Parafrankia irregularis: one gene and its partner. The main gene of each other region encodes a partner of the protein of the gene in region 2 in a complex. Links are inferred from orthologs where the notes say so. Each region holds a gene or a part of one and is shown on either strand. Other genes may lie near its edges.

What was found.
Region 1: AWX74_RS34435 (region 2) and rny share a complex: the UniProt entries of both Bacillus subtilis proteins name them as parts of the possible RNA degradosome complex. The link is inferred for Parafrankia irregularis from one-to-one orthologs.

What each region holds. Positions count from the first base shown.
Region 1 is NZ_FAOZ01000005.1:333,659-338,532, forward strand. What follows is about bases 944-3,891. They hold rny (ribonuclease Y), read right to left. Parts: upstream 3,500-3,891; coding sequence 1,388-3,499; downstream 944-1,387. Other genes in these bases: AWX74_RS10505 (amino acid ABC transporter permease), read left to right, coding at 944-1,366; recX (recombination regulator RecX), read right to left, coding at 3,832-3,891. Also shown: AWX74_RS10500 (amino acid ABC transporter permease), read left to right, coding at 1-500; more of AWX74_RS10505, read left to right, coding at 497-943; more of recX, read right to left, coding at 3,892-4,467; recombinase RecA, read right to left, coding at 4,518-4,874. UniProt on the Bacillus subtilis protein: Endoribonuclease that initiates mRNA decay. Initiates the decay of all SAM-dependent riboswitches, such as yitJ riboswitch. Involved in processing of the gapA operon mRNA, it cleaves between cggR and gapA.
Region 2 is NZ_FAOZ01000039.1:56,913-61,832, reverse strand. The notes cover bases 710-3,703. They hold AWX74_RS34435 (6-phosphofructokinase), read left to right. Parts: upstream 710-1,690; coding sequence 1,691-2,716; downstream 2,717-3,703. Other genes in these bases: AWX74_RS34430 (class II 3-deoxy-7-phosphoheptulonate synthase), read left to right, coding at 2,911-3,703; AWX74_RS34440 (polyadenylate-specific 3'-exoribonuclease AS), read left to right, coding at 873-1,400; AWX74_RS34445 (hypothetical protein), read left to right, coding at 710-792. In the rest of the region: more of AWX74_RS34445, read left to right, coding at 1-709; more of AWX74_RS34430, read left to right, coding at 3,704-4,272; AWX74_RS34425 (DUF5667 domain-containing protein), read right to left, coding at 4,324-4,920. UniProt on the Bacillus subtilis protein: Catalyzes the phosphorylation of D-fructose 6-phosphate to fructose 1,6-bisphosphate by ATP, the first committing step of glycolysis.

The sequences.
Region 1 (4,874 bases), on a different replicon or contig from region 2:
GAACGGCCTATGTGGAGACGGTTCGCAACACGCCGCTGACCATCGTGTTCTTCTTCGTGGTCTTCGTACTTCCGCAGGTCGACATCGTCTTCAGCTTCTTCGCCTTCGCGGTGATGGCGCTGACGATCTACCACACGGCCTTCGTCTGTGAAGCGGTTCGGGCCGGTGTGAACGGCGTGGAAGTCGGTCAGGCCGAGGCCGCACGTGCCCTCGGCCTGACCTTCTCGCAGAGCCTGCGGCTGGTGATCCTGCCGCAGGCCTTCCGTAACGTCATCCAGCCTCTGGGCAGCGTGGGCAGCGCGCTCATCCGCAACTCGTCCATCGCGGCGGCCTTCAGCGTGCAGGAGCTGACCGGCGTCAGCCAGGGGCTGGCGACGGCCAACCCCGGTGACGTCATCGCCATCCTGCTCGCCGGGATCGTCTGCTATCTGGTGCTGACGCTGTCGCTGGCGGGCGCGGTCGGTGTTGCCGAGCGCCGGCTGAGAGGGGAGCCACGGTGAGCCTCCAACTGGCGGACCCGCCAGGTCCGCGTGCCCGGCGGCGCATCCTCGTCGCGAGCGTGCTGGCCGTCGCGATGCTGGCGGCACTCGCCGTGCTCGCCGTGCGCCGGCTGGCGGACAACGGGCGGCTCGACGCCGACGTCTGGCGGGTCCTCATCGATGAGCCCGACCTGCGCACCCTGCTGTGGGAAGGGCTGCTCGACACGCTGCGCGCCGCGGCGACCGGCATGGTGTTCGCCGTCGCGCTGGGAGTGGCACTCGCCTTCGCCCGGCTGTCGCCCCGCCCGGAGATCCACAGGCCGGCCGCCGTGCTCGTCGAGACGCTGCGCGGCCTGCCGCTGCTCATGCTGATCTTCTTCGCCTTTCTGGGCCTGCCCGCGCTCGGCGTGAACCTCTCGGCCTTCTGGGCGCTGGTCCTCGGCCTCACGGCCTACAACGGCGCGGTGCTCAGCGAGATCTTCCGCGCCGGCGTCCTGTCCATCGACCGGGGCCAGACGGAGGCCGCGGCGGCGCTCGGGATGCGCGGCACGCAGATCTTCGCCCTGATCCAGTTTCCGCAGGCGGTCCGCCGGATGTCGCCGACGCTGGTGAGCCAGCTGGTGACCCTGCTCAAGGACACCTCGCTCGGTTTCGTCATCGGCTACACCGAGCTGCTGCGGCAGGGGCGTACCGCGGTGGAGTACCTCGGCGGGCGGTACGCACTGCCCATCTACACGACGCTGGCCGTCATCTACATCATCGTGAACGGCAGCCTGTCCCTGACGGCACGCTGGCTGGAGCGTCGCCAGTCCGTCCGCGCGGGCGGCTCGACCGGTGCAGCGGCCACCGGCGCGGGCGCCGGCACGGGCGTCGACGTGGCCGCCTGAGCGCGCGTCGGCGACCTGGGGTCAGCGGGCCAGGCCGATGGCGCGGGTCTCGCGGACAACGGTGACCCGGATCTGGCCCGGGTAGGTCAGCTCGGACTCGATCTGCTTGGCGACGTCGCGGGCGAGCAGGTGCGCGGCATCGTCGTCGACGACCTCCGGGACAACCATGACCCGCACCTCGCGGCCGGCCTGCATGGCGAAGACCTTCTCGACGCCGGGCCGTTCCCCGGCGATCTGCTCGATCCGCTCCAGCCGCCTGACGTAGGACTCCAGGCTGTCGCGGCGCGCCCCGGGACGCCCCCCGGAGATCTGGTCCGCCGCCTGGGTCAGCACCGCGCCGATGGAACGCGGCTCGACCTCGTTGTGATGCGCCTCGATCGCGTGCACGACGTCCTCGTGCTCACCGTAACGCCGGGCGATCTCCGCGCCGACCAGCGCGTGTGAGCCTTCCACCTCATGCGTCAGTGCCTTGCCGAGGTCGTGCAGTAGCGTGCCGCGCTTCGCGATGGCCGGTGGCAGCCGCAGCTCGGCGGCCATGATTCCCGCGAGATGCGCGCATTCGACGAGATGCGCCAGGACGTTCTGCCCGTAGCTGGTCCGATACCGCAGGCGCCCGAGCAGGGTGATCAGTTCCGGATGCATCTCTGCGATACCGACATCGATCAGTGCGTCCTCCCCGGCCCGGACGCATTTCGCCATCACCTCCCGCTCGGCGCGGGCGTATTCCTCCTCGATGCGGTGCGGATGGATACGCCCGTCCGACACCAGCGCCGCCAGGGTGATGCGCGCCGTCTCCCGGCGCACCGGATCGAAACAGCTCAGCAGCACCGCCTCGGGCGTGTCGTCGATAAGCACATTGACGCCGGTGACGGATTCGAACGCCCGGATGTTGCGCCCCTCCCGCCCGATGATGCGGCCCTTCATCTCGTCACTCGGCAGGTGCAGCACCGACACGACCGACTCGGCGGTCTGCTCGGAGGCCACCCGCTGGATGGCGAGGGTCACGATCCGACGGGCGCGATCCTCCGCCTCCTCCTCCGCCCGGGCCTCGATCTCCCGTACCCGAACCGCGGCGTCGAGGCGCGCCTGGTCCTCAACCACCTTGACCAGTTCGGTGCGGGCCTCGGCGGAGGTCAGGCCGGCGGCGCGTTCGAGCTCCTGACGCAGGCGGGTCTCCAGGCCGGTCAGCTCGGCACCACGGCCACCCAGCTCCACCTCCCGGGCGGCGAGCTCCTCCTCCCGGGTCTCCAGCCGCCGAGCCCGGTCCTCGACGGCGGTGGCCTGGTCCGCCAGCCGCTGCTCGCGCTGTGCCACCCTGCTGTCCCAGCCACGCAGCTCCGCCCGTTGGGAGCGCAGGTCCTCCTCCAGCTCGGCGCGCAGCTGTTCGCGCTGCACCCGGATCGCCTCGAGCGCCTCCGTCCGGGCCTTCGAGGCACGCAGCTCGGCATCCTCCGCGGCCCGCACCCGGATCGCCTCCGCTGCCTCCTCGGCATGCCGACGGATCTGCGCGACGTCACGATCGACTCGCGCGATCTGCTCGGCGACGTCCTGCTCGGCGCGCCGCCGGATGCGGTCGGCGTCGTCCTCGGCGTCGCGGGCCTGCCGCCGCAGGTCGACCAGCTTCGCGGACAGGGTGGCCAGATCGTTTCGGGCTACCTCCACCAGTGCCGTCTCCGCCTGAGCCGGCTCCACCTGAGGTGCCTCTGCCTGGGCAGCCCCCACAATCGCGGCCCGTTCCTCGCCGGCTTCAGGCGCCTGTGGGTCGACCGACTCCGCCTGGGCCTGGGCGTCCGCCCGCGCATCGGGCGAAGGCGAACCGTCCAGACGAGCGGGAACGTCCGGCGTGGGCCGGGCCACGCCGTCAGCAGCGACAGCGGTGTCAGCATCCGTGGTGACAGCGGTATCCGCGATGACAGGCGCGCCGGCGGTGTCATCTGTGACAGGGGCGTTGGCCGCAGGGGTGGAGTCAGTGGTGGAAGCGGTGGAAGCGCCGTCCGGGTCACCCTGCTTACCGGGAGCGACACCGCCGCCTACGCCGAGCGTTCCAGCCCGCACCAGGTGCAACAGAACGACGGTCAGACCGACCACTGCGAGAAGAAGCAGGACGAGAAGCGCTATGAGTGCGACACCCACGGTTGCTCCTCCCGCTTCTGTTCACGCCTGTGATGACAGGCGTGAGGTGCACGGGACCAGGACCAGCCAGCGAGCAGGCGGCACGTATCGACCGGTGCCCTAAATCAGGCCACCGGAGGGCACATCGGCACCGAAAGCCGAGCCTGCCGACAGCGCAGGACCACCGACGGTCGAAGGAACACCGCCCTGATGTGAAGTTGGCCAGCTATCTGGAACCGCATACGCGCGGCTACCCTTGCACCTTTGTGAAAGGGTAGGTCTGTAACTTTCATTCGGTCAAGAAAAACATCGCCGATCCACCGCACCCGGACAGCCGGGAGGGAGCCACCCATTCAGCTTTGCCAGCGGCTCCGCGGCCGGCGCTGCACGCCCCGGTCCAGGCTGTCGACGTCGCTGTCCGCTTCTTCGGCCTCCTCTTCGACGACCGCCTCGACCGCCTCCTCGACGACTCGCCGGACGAGGTCGAGCGGATAGCCCTTTCGGGTGAGCAGGGCGGCCAGCCGGCGGGCCTGCACTGATGCCGGCAGGCCCTCCATGACACGAAGACGCCGGGAGACGAGGGAACGTGCGGTCGCCTCCTCGTCCTCGGTGCCGACCGCCGCCAGGGCTTCCTCCGACACCTCGGGCTGCACCCCGCGCCGTCGCAGCTCGACGGCGAGCGCGCGACGGCCCAATCCCCGCCCAGCCCGGGCCGACGAGACGAACGCGGCCGCGAAGGCCTCATCGTCCACCAGACCAACCTCGGCCAGACGATCGAGAACCAGCCCGGCGATCTCCTCCTCGACGCCCCGGCGACTCAGCACCGCCGCGAGCTCTGCCCGGCTGCGCGGCCGGGCCGCGAGCTGGTGCAGGCAGATCTCCCGCGCGGCTGCCAACGGGTCGGCCCGGCCCGCGCGGGCCGACGCCGCAGAGGCACCCGACGTGACCGACGAGCGATCCGCTGCCGCCGGCCCGCTCTCCCCCTTCACCACATCCTGCACAGCTGACGACAGCTCGGGCGGGAACACGGCACCCCGGGTCAGAGGTCGACCGGAACCGGAGCGGGCGCATCCGCGTCAGCGTCCAGCGCCGGCGTTATACCGAGCTTCTCCTTGATCCGCTTCTCGATCTCGTTCGCCAGATCAGGATTGTCGCGCAGGAATGAACGCGCATTTTCCTTCCCCTGGCCGAGCTGGTCGCCGTCGTAGGTGTACCAGGCACCGGACTTGCGAATGATGCCGTGCTCGACACCCATGTCGATGAGGGAGCCCTCACGGCTGATGCCGCCGCCGTAGACGATGTCGAACTCGGCCGTTCGGAAAGGTGGCGCCATCTTGTTCTTGACGACCTTCACCCTGGTTCGGTTACCGACGGCTTCCTGCCCGTCCTTCAGGGT
Region 2 (4,920 bases):
AACCACACGCTGTGGGTCGCTCAGGCGGCACCGTTCGACCCGGCGGCCAGGGTCGCCGCGAACGGCGCGGCCGGGTACATCACCGGCTGGGCGGACGGCTCCCGGGCCCGGGTCGGGGCGCTGGCCGACGCCGGCGACGTGTTCAACCTGGGCTGGTTCTACGACGAGCCGGTCACCGGCCGTCCCGGGACCGGCATCGGCGCCGGCCAGGTGCGGGCCGCGGCCACCCCTCCGGCGGAGGTCGTCCGGCCCTACCCGGCCGCGGTGGCGGGCGTTCCGGAGTCGTACGGGAGCGACGCCTCGGGAGTGTTCCGCCTCACCTACCGCACCTCCTCGGCGATGCGCGGCGCCTTCCCGGCCGGCACGGCGACCGCGATCGTCGTGCCGGGGTGGAGCTACTCGTCGGGCTACCAGGTCCGGGTGACAGGTGGCCAGGTCACCTCGGCGCCCGGCGCGGGCGTTCTGTGCGTCGTCGCCTCGGCCGGCGCGGCCGAGGTCAGCGTGGAGGTCGCACCGGCGACTGGTGCCGCGCCCGTCGCGCCGGCCCGGGCGGGTGCGGTGAACTGCTCGTCGGGCGCGGCGCACCTGGCGCAGGCCGGGCAGGGGCCGCAGGCGGCCGACGACGCTGCGGCCGGCGAGGCCGCAGCCGGCGGCGGCGGTCGCGCTGGCGCCGCCACTGGCGGTGGCGACGATGCCGACTCCCCGCTGTTGCTGCTGGTCCTTCCGCTGCTCGGCGCGGCGCTGACCGCGGCCGTGCTCGGGCCGCTCTTCCTGCGCCTTCGGCGCCGCTGACCGGACGGTCCGCGCGGGTGCCCCCGGCCGGCGGGGATGCCCGCGGCGGCGCCCCTCGACCCGCGGGGCACACTGGACGAGTGGGCGGCCGATTCTTCTACGACACCGAGTTCATCGAACGCGACGATTCCGGCCATCACTGGCTTGATCTGGTGAGCATCGGAATCGTCAGCGAGGACGGCGAGCGTGAGTTCTACGCCGTCTCCACCGAGTTCGATCCGGCCCACGCCGTCCCCTGGGTGCGGCGCAACGTCCTCGACCGGCTGCCGCCGCCGGCGAGCCCCAGCTGGATGTCGCGGGAGCGGATCCGGGACGAGGTGGTCCGCTTCCTGACCGCGGACGGTGCCCCGGAGCTGTGGGCCTGGTACGCCGCCTACGATCATGTGGTCCTCTGCCAGCTCTTCGGGAAGATGCCGGCCCTGCCGCGGCGGCTGCCGCGGTTCACCCATGACCTGCGGCAGCTGTGGGAGGACGTCGGCAGCCCGACGCTCCCGCCGCCGCCCCCCGACGCGCACGACGCGCTCGCGGACGCGCGGCACAACCTCGCCCGCTGGCAGGTCCTCAGCGCGTTGCGCCAGCGGATCGTCGCCGACGCGCCGTCCGGGTAGCCGCCCAGGGCTCCGCCCCGCTCCACCAGGCCCGCTCCACCAGGCCCCGCTCTCCCGCGGACGTCCCTTGGCGCACTCGGGTGTGTCTTCGTGCGCTCGGGCCGTCCCCGCGCTCGCCTCGACGTCCGTGTTCGCCTCGACCTGCCTGCCGCCGGACGTCCAATATTACTGAGAGTGTTTGACATGCCACGCCGAGTTTCTGAATGGCGTCGAGGTTGGGCGGTTGCGGGCTAGGCTGCCGCCGGAAGTGGGAGGGATCGGGGGCGACTCGGGAAGAGAGGGCCCTGGCTGTGAGGATCGGTGTGCTGACCGGCGGTGGCGACTGCCCCGGACTGAACGCGGTCATCCGCGGCGTCGTCCGCAAGGGAGTCGGCCTTTACGGCCACAGCTTCGTCGGATTCCGGGACGGGTGGCGCGGCCCGCTGGAGAACGACACCATGCCCCTGGACATCGCCGCCGTGCGCGGAATCCTGCCCCGCGGCGGCACCATCCTGGGCTCCAGCCGGACGAATCCGTTCGCCTCGGCGGACGGTCCGGCCCGCGTCCGGGAGACGATGCGGCGCACGGGCGTCGACGCCCTGATCGCCATCGGCGGTGAGGACACCCTGGGTGCCGCGGCGCGTCTGCATGCGGAGGGCGTCCCGGTGATCGGGGTACCGAAGACGATCGACAACGACCTGTCCGCCACCGACTACACGTTCGGTTTCGACACCGCGGTGAACATCGCCACGGAGGCGATCGACCGGCTGCACACGACGGCCGAGAGCCACCACCGTGTCCTCGTGGTGGAGGTCATGGGCCGGCACGCCGGCTGGATCGCGCTGCACAGCGGCATGGCCGCGGGGGCGAACGTCATCCTGATCCCGGAGCGGCCGTTCGACATCGACAAGGTCTGCGCCTTCGTCGAACAGCGGTTCGCCACCAGCTACGCGCCGATCATCGTGGTGGCGGAGGGCGCTACTCCGATCGCCGGGACCATGATGGCGAAGGAGGGTGAGCTGGACGCCTTCGGCCATGTGCGCCTGCAGGGGATCTCCGCGCTGCTGGAGACCGAGATCAGAGGGCGGACGGGTCGCGAGACCCGGGCGACGGTCCTCGGCCATGTCCAGCGGGGCGGGACGCCGACCGCCTTCGACCGCTGGCTGGCGACCCGGTTCGGGCTGCACGCCGTCGACGCCGCGCACGACGGCGACTTCGGCGTGATGGTCGCCCTGCACGGGACCAGGGTGGAGCGGGTGCCGCTCGCGGAGGCCACCGGCGAGCTCAAGACCGTGCCTGAGTACCTGTACGAGGAGGCCGAGGTCTTCTTCGGCTGACAGCGCACCAGCGCACCAGCGCCCCGGCGTCAGTACCGCGCCGAATCACCCGATCCACCCAGACCACCCGAACCGTCCGGACCGCCGGCCTGGCAGGCGGTCCGGACGGTTCGGCTGTCTGACGGGCGACGGTCCGGCGGGCGACGGACGAAAGCACGGGAGTTCTCGCCGACAGACCCGTACCCTGGTGACTCGTGAGCAATGACCTGGACATCTGGCGGACCCTTCCGGCCAGGCAGCAGCCCTCCTGGCCCGACCAGGGCGAGCTTGCGGCGGCGTTCGCCGAGCTGTCAGGGCTGCCTCCGCTGGTCACGGCGCCTGAGGTGCGTTCGCTGACCGACCGGCTCGCGATGGTCGCCCGCGGCGAGGCCTTCCTGCTCCAGGGCGGGGACTGCGCGGAGACGTTCGCCGCCAACACGGCCAACAAGATCCGTGACAAGGTCAAGACCCTGCTGCAGATGGCGGTGGCGCTGACCTACGGCGCGAGCACCCCGGTGGTGAAGGTCGCGCGTATCGCCGGACAGTACGCCAAGCCGCGTTCGGCGGACATCGAGTCGTCGACCGGGCTGCCCTCCTACCGGGGCGACGCGGTGAACGACATCGCGGCGACGCCGGAGGCCCGCCGCCCGGACCCGAAGCGGATGGTCGCCGCCTACCACCAGAGTGCCGCCGCGCTGAACCTGGTCCGGGCCTTCGCGACCGGCGGCTTCGCGGATCTGTCCAAGGTGCACGAGTGGAACAAGGCCTTCGTCCGTGACTCGGCCGCCGGCCGCCGGTACGAGCTGATGGCTGTCGACATCGAGCGTGCGCTGGCGTTCATGGCGGCCTGCGGGATCGACCTCGAGCGGACCGCGGCGCTGACCGGCGTGGAGATCTTCACCAGCCACGAGGGCCTCCTCATGGAGTACGAGCGCGCGCTGACCCGTACGGAGGAGTCGACCGGCGAGGTCTACGACCTGTCGGCGCACATGATCTGGATCGGCGAGCGCACCCGTGACCTCGACGGCGCGCACGTCGACTTCCTGTCCCGGGTCGGCAACCCGATCGGCTGCAAGGTCGGCCCCACCGCCTCGCCGGACGACGTCCTGGCCCTCACCGAGCGGCTCAACCCGGAGCACATCCCCGGGCGGCTCACGCTGATCGCGCGGATGGGCGCCAAGCGCGTCCGCGACGTGCTGCCCCCGATCATCGACAAGGTGAACGCCGCCGGGCATCCCGTGGTGTGGTCCTGCGACCCGATGCACGGCAACACCCAGGACGTCAGCGGCGTCAAGACCCGGCACTTCGACGACGTCCTGGACGAGGTCTTCGGGTTCTTCGAGGTGCACCGGGGCCTGGGCACCCACCCGGGTGGGCTGCACATCGAGCTGACCGGGGAGAACGTGACCGAGTGCCTCGGCGGTGCCGAGCAGATCGGTGAGGCTGATCTCGGTGGCCGCTACGAGACCGCCTGTGACCCGCGGCTGAACACCGGGCAGGCACTTGAGCTGGCCTTCCTGGTGGCGGAGATGCTCCAGCAGACCCGCGCCGATCGGGACGCCCGCCACCACCGCTGAGCGGCGCCGGCCCGCGCAGCGGTGCCGGCCGACGACGACCCCTGCCGACGACTATTCGGCGGGGGTCGCCTGCGTCTGGCCCGGTGCGTCGGCGGATGAGGTCGTAGCTCCGAGCACGGTGGTCCCCGACTCCGTGGCGGGCACCGGTTCCGTGGCGGGCGCCGGTTCCGCGCTGCCTGCCACGATGTCGCCCGCCATGTTGCCGCCCGCCCGGGCCGCGGCGCCGTCGGACGCGACGGACTGCGGCGAGGCCGCCTGCGCGGTGCCGTCGGCGGCAGCCGCCGTGGAGCCCGCGTCAGGGTCGGAGCTGACGCCGAACCCGACGCCGACGTAGGACACCAGGTCCCTGGAGGCGTCGAGGAGGCCGGCGGTCTCCAGCGCTCCCGCCCAGGCCGTCGCGTCGAGGCCGGCGGAAGCCTGCGGGGTGGCGGTGGCGCTCTGCGGCGTCACCGGGTCGGTGCTCGGCTGCGCCGCCGGCTCCGATACGGACGACGCTTCTGCTCCTGCGGCACCGGCACCGGCACCGGCGTCAGCACCGGCGTCGGCGCGGGTACGGGCGTCGGCACCGGCGTCAGCGGCTGAGCTTGACGGCGGTGCCGGCAGCGGCAGGCTGGGAGCGATGCCGCTGGCCGCGGCGTCGATCGCCGG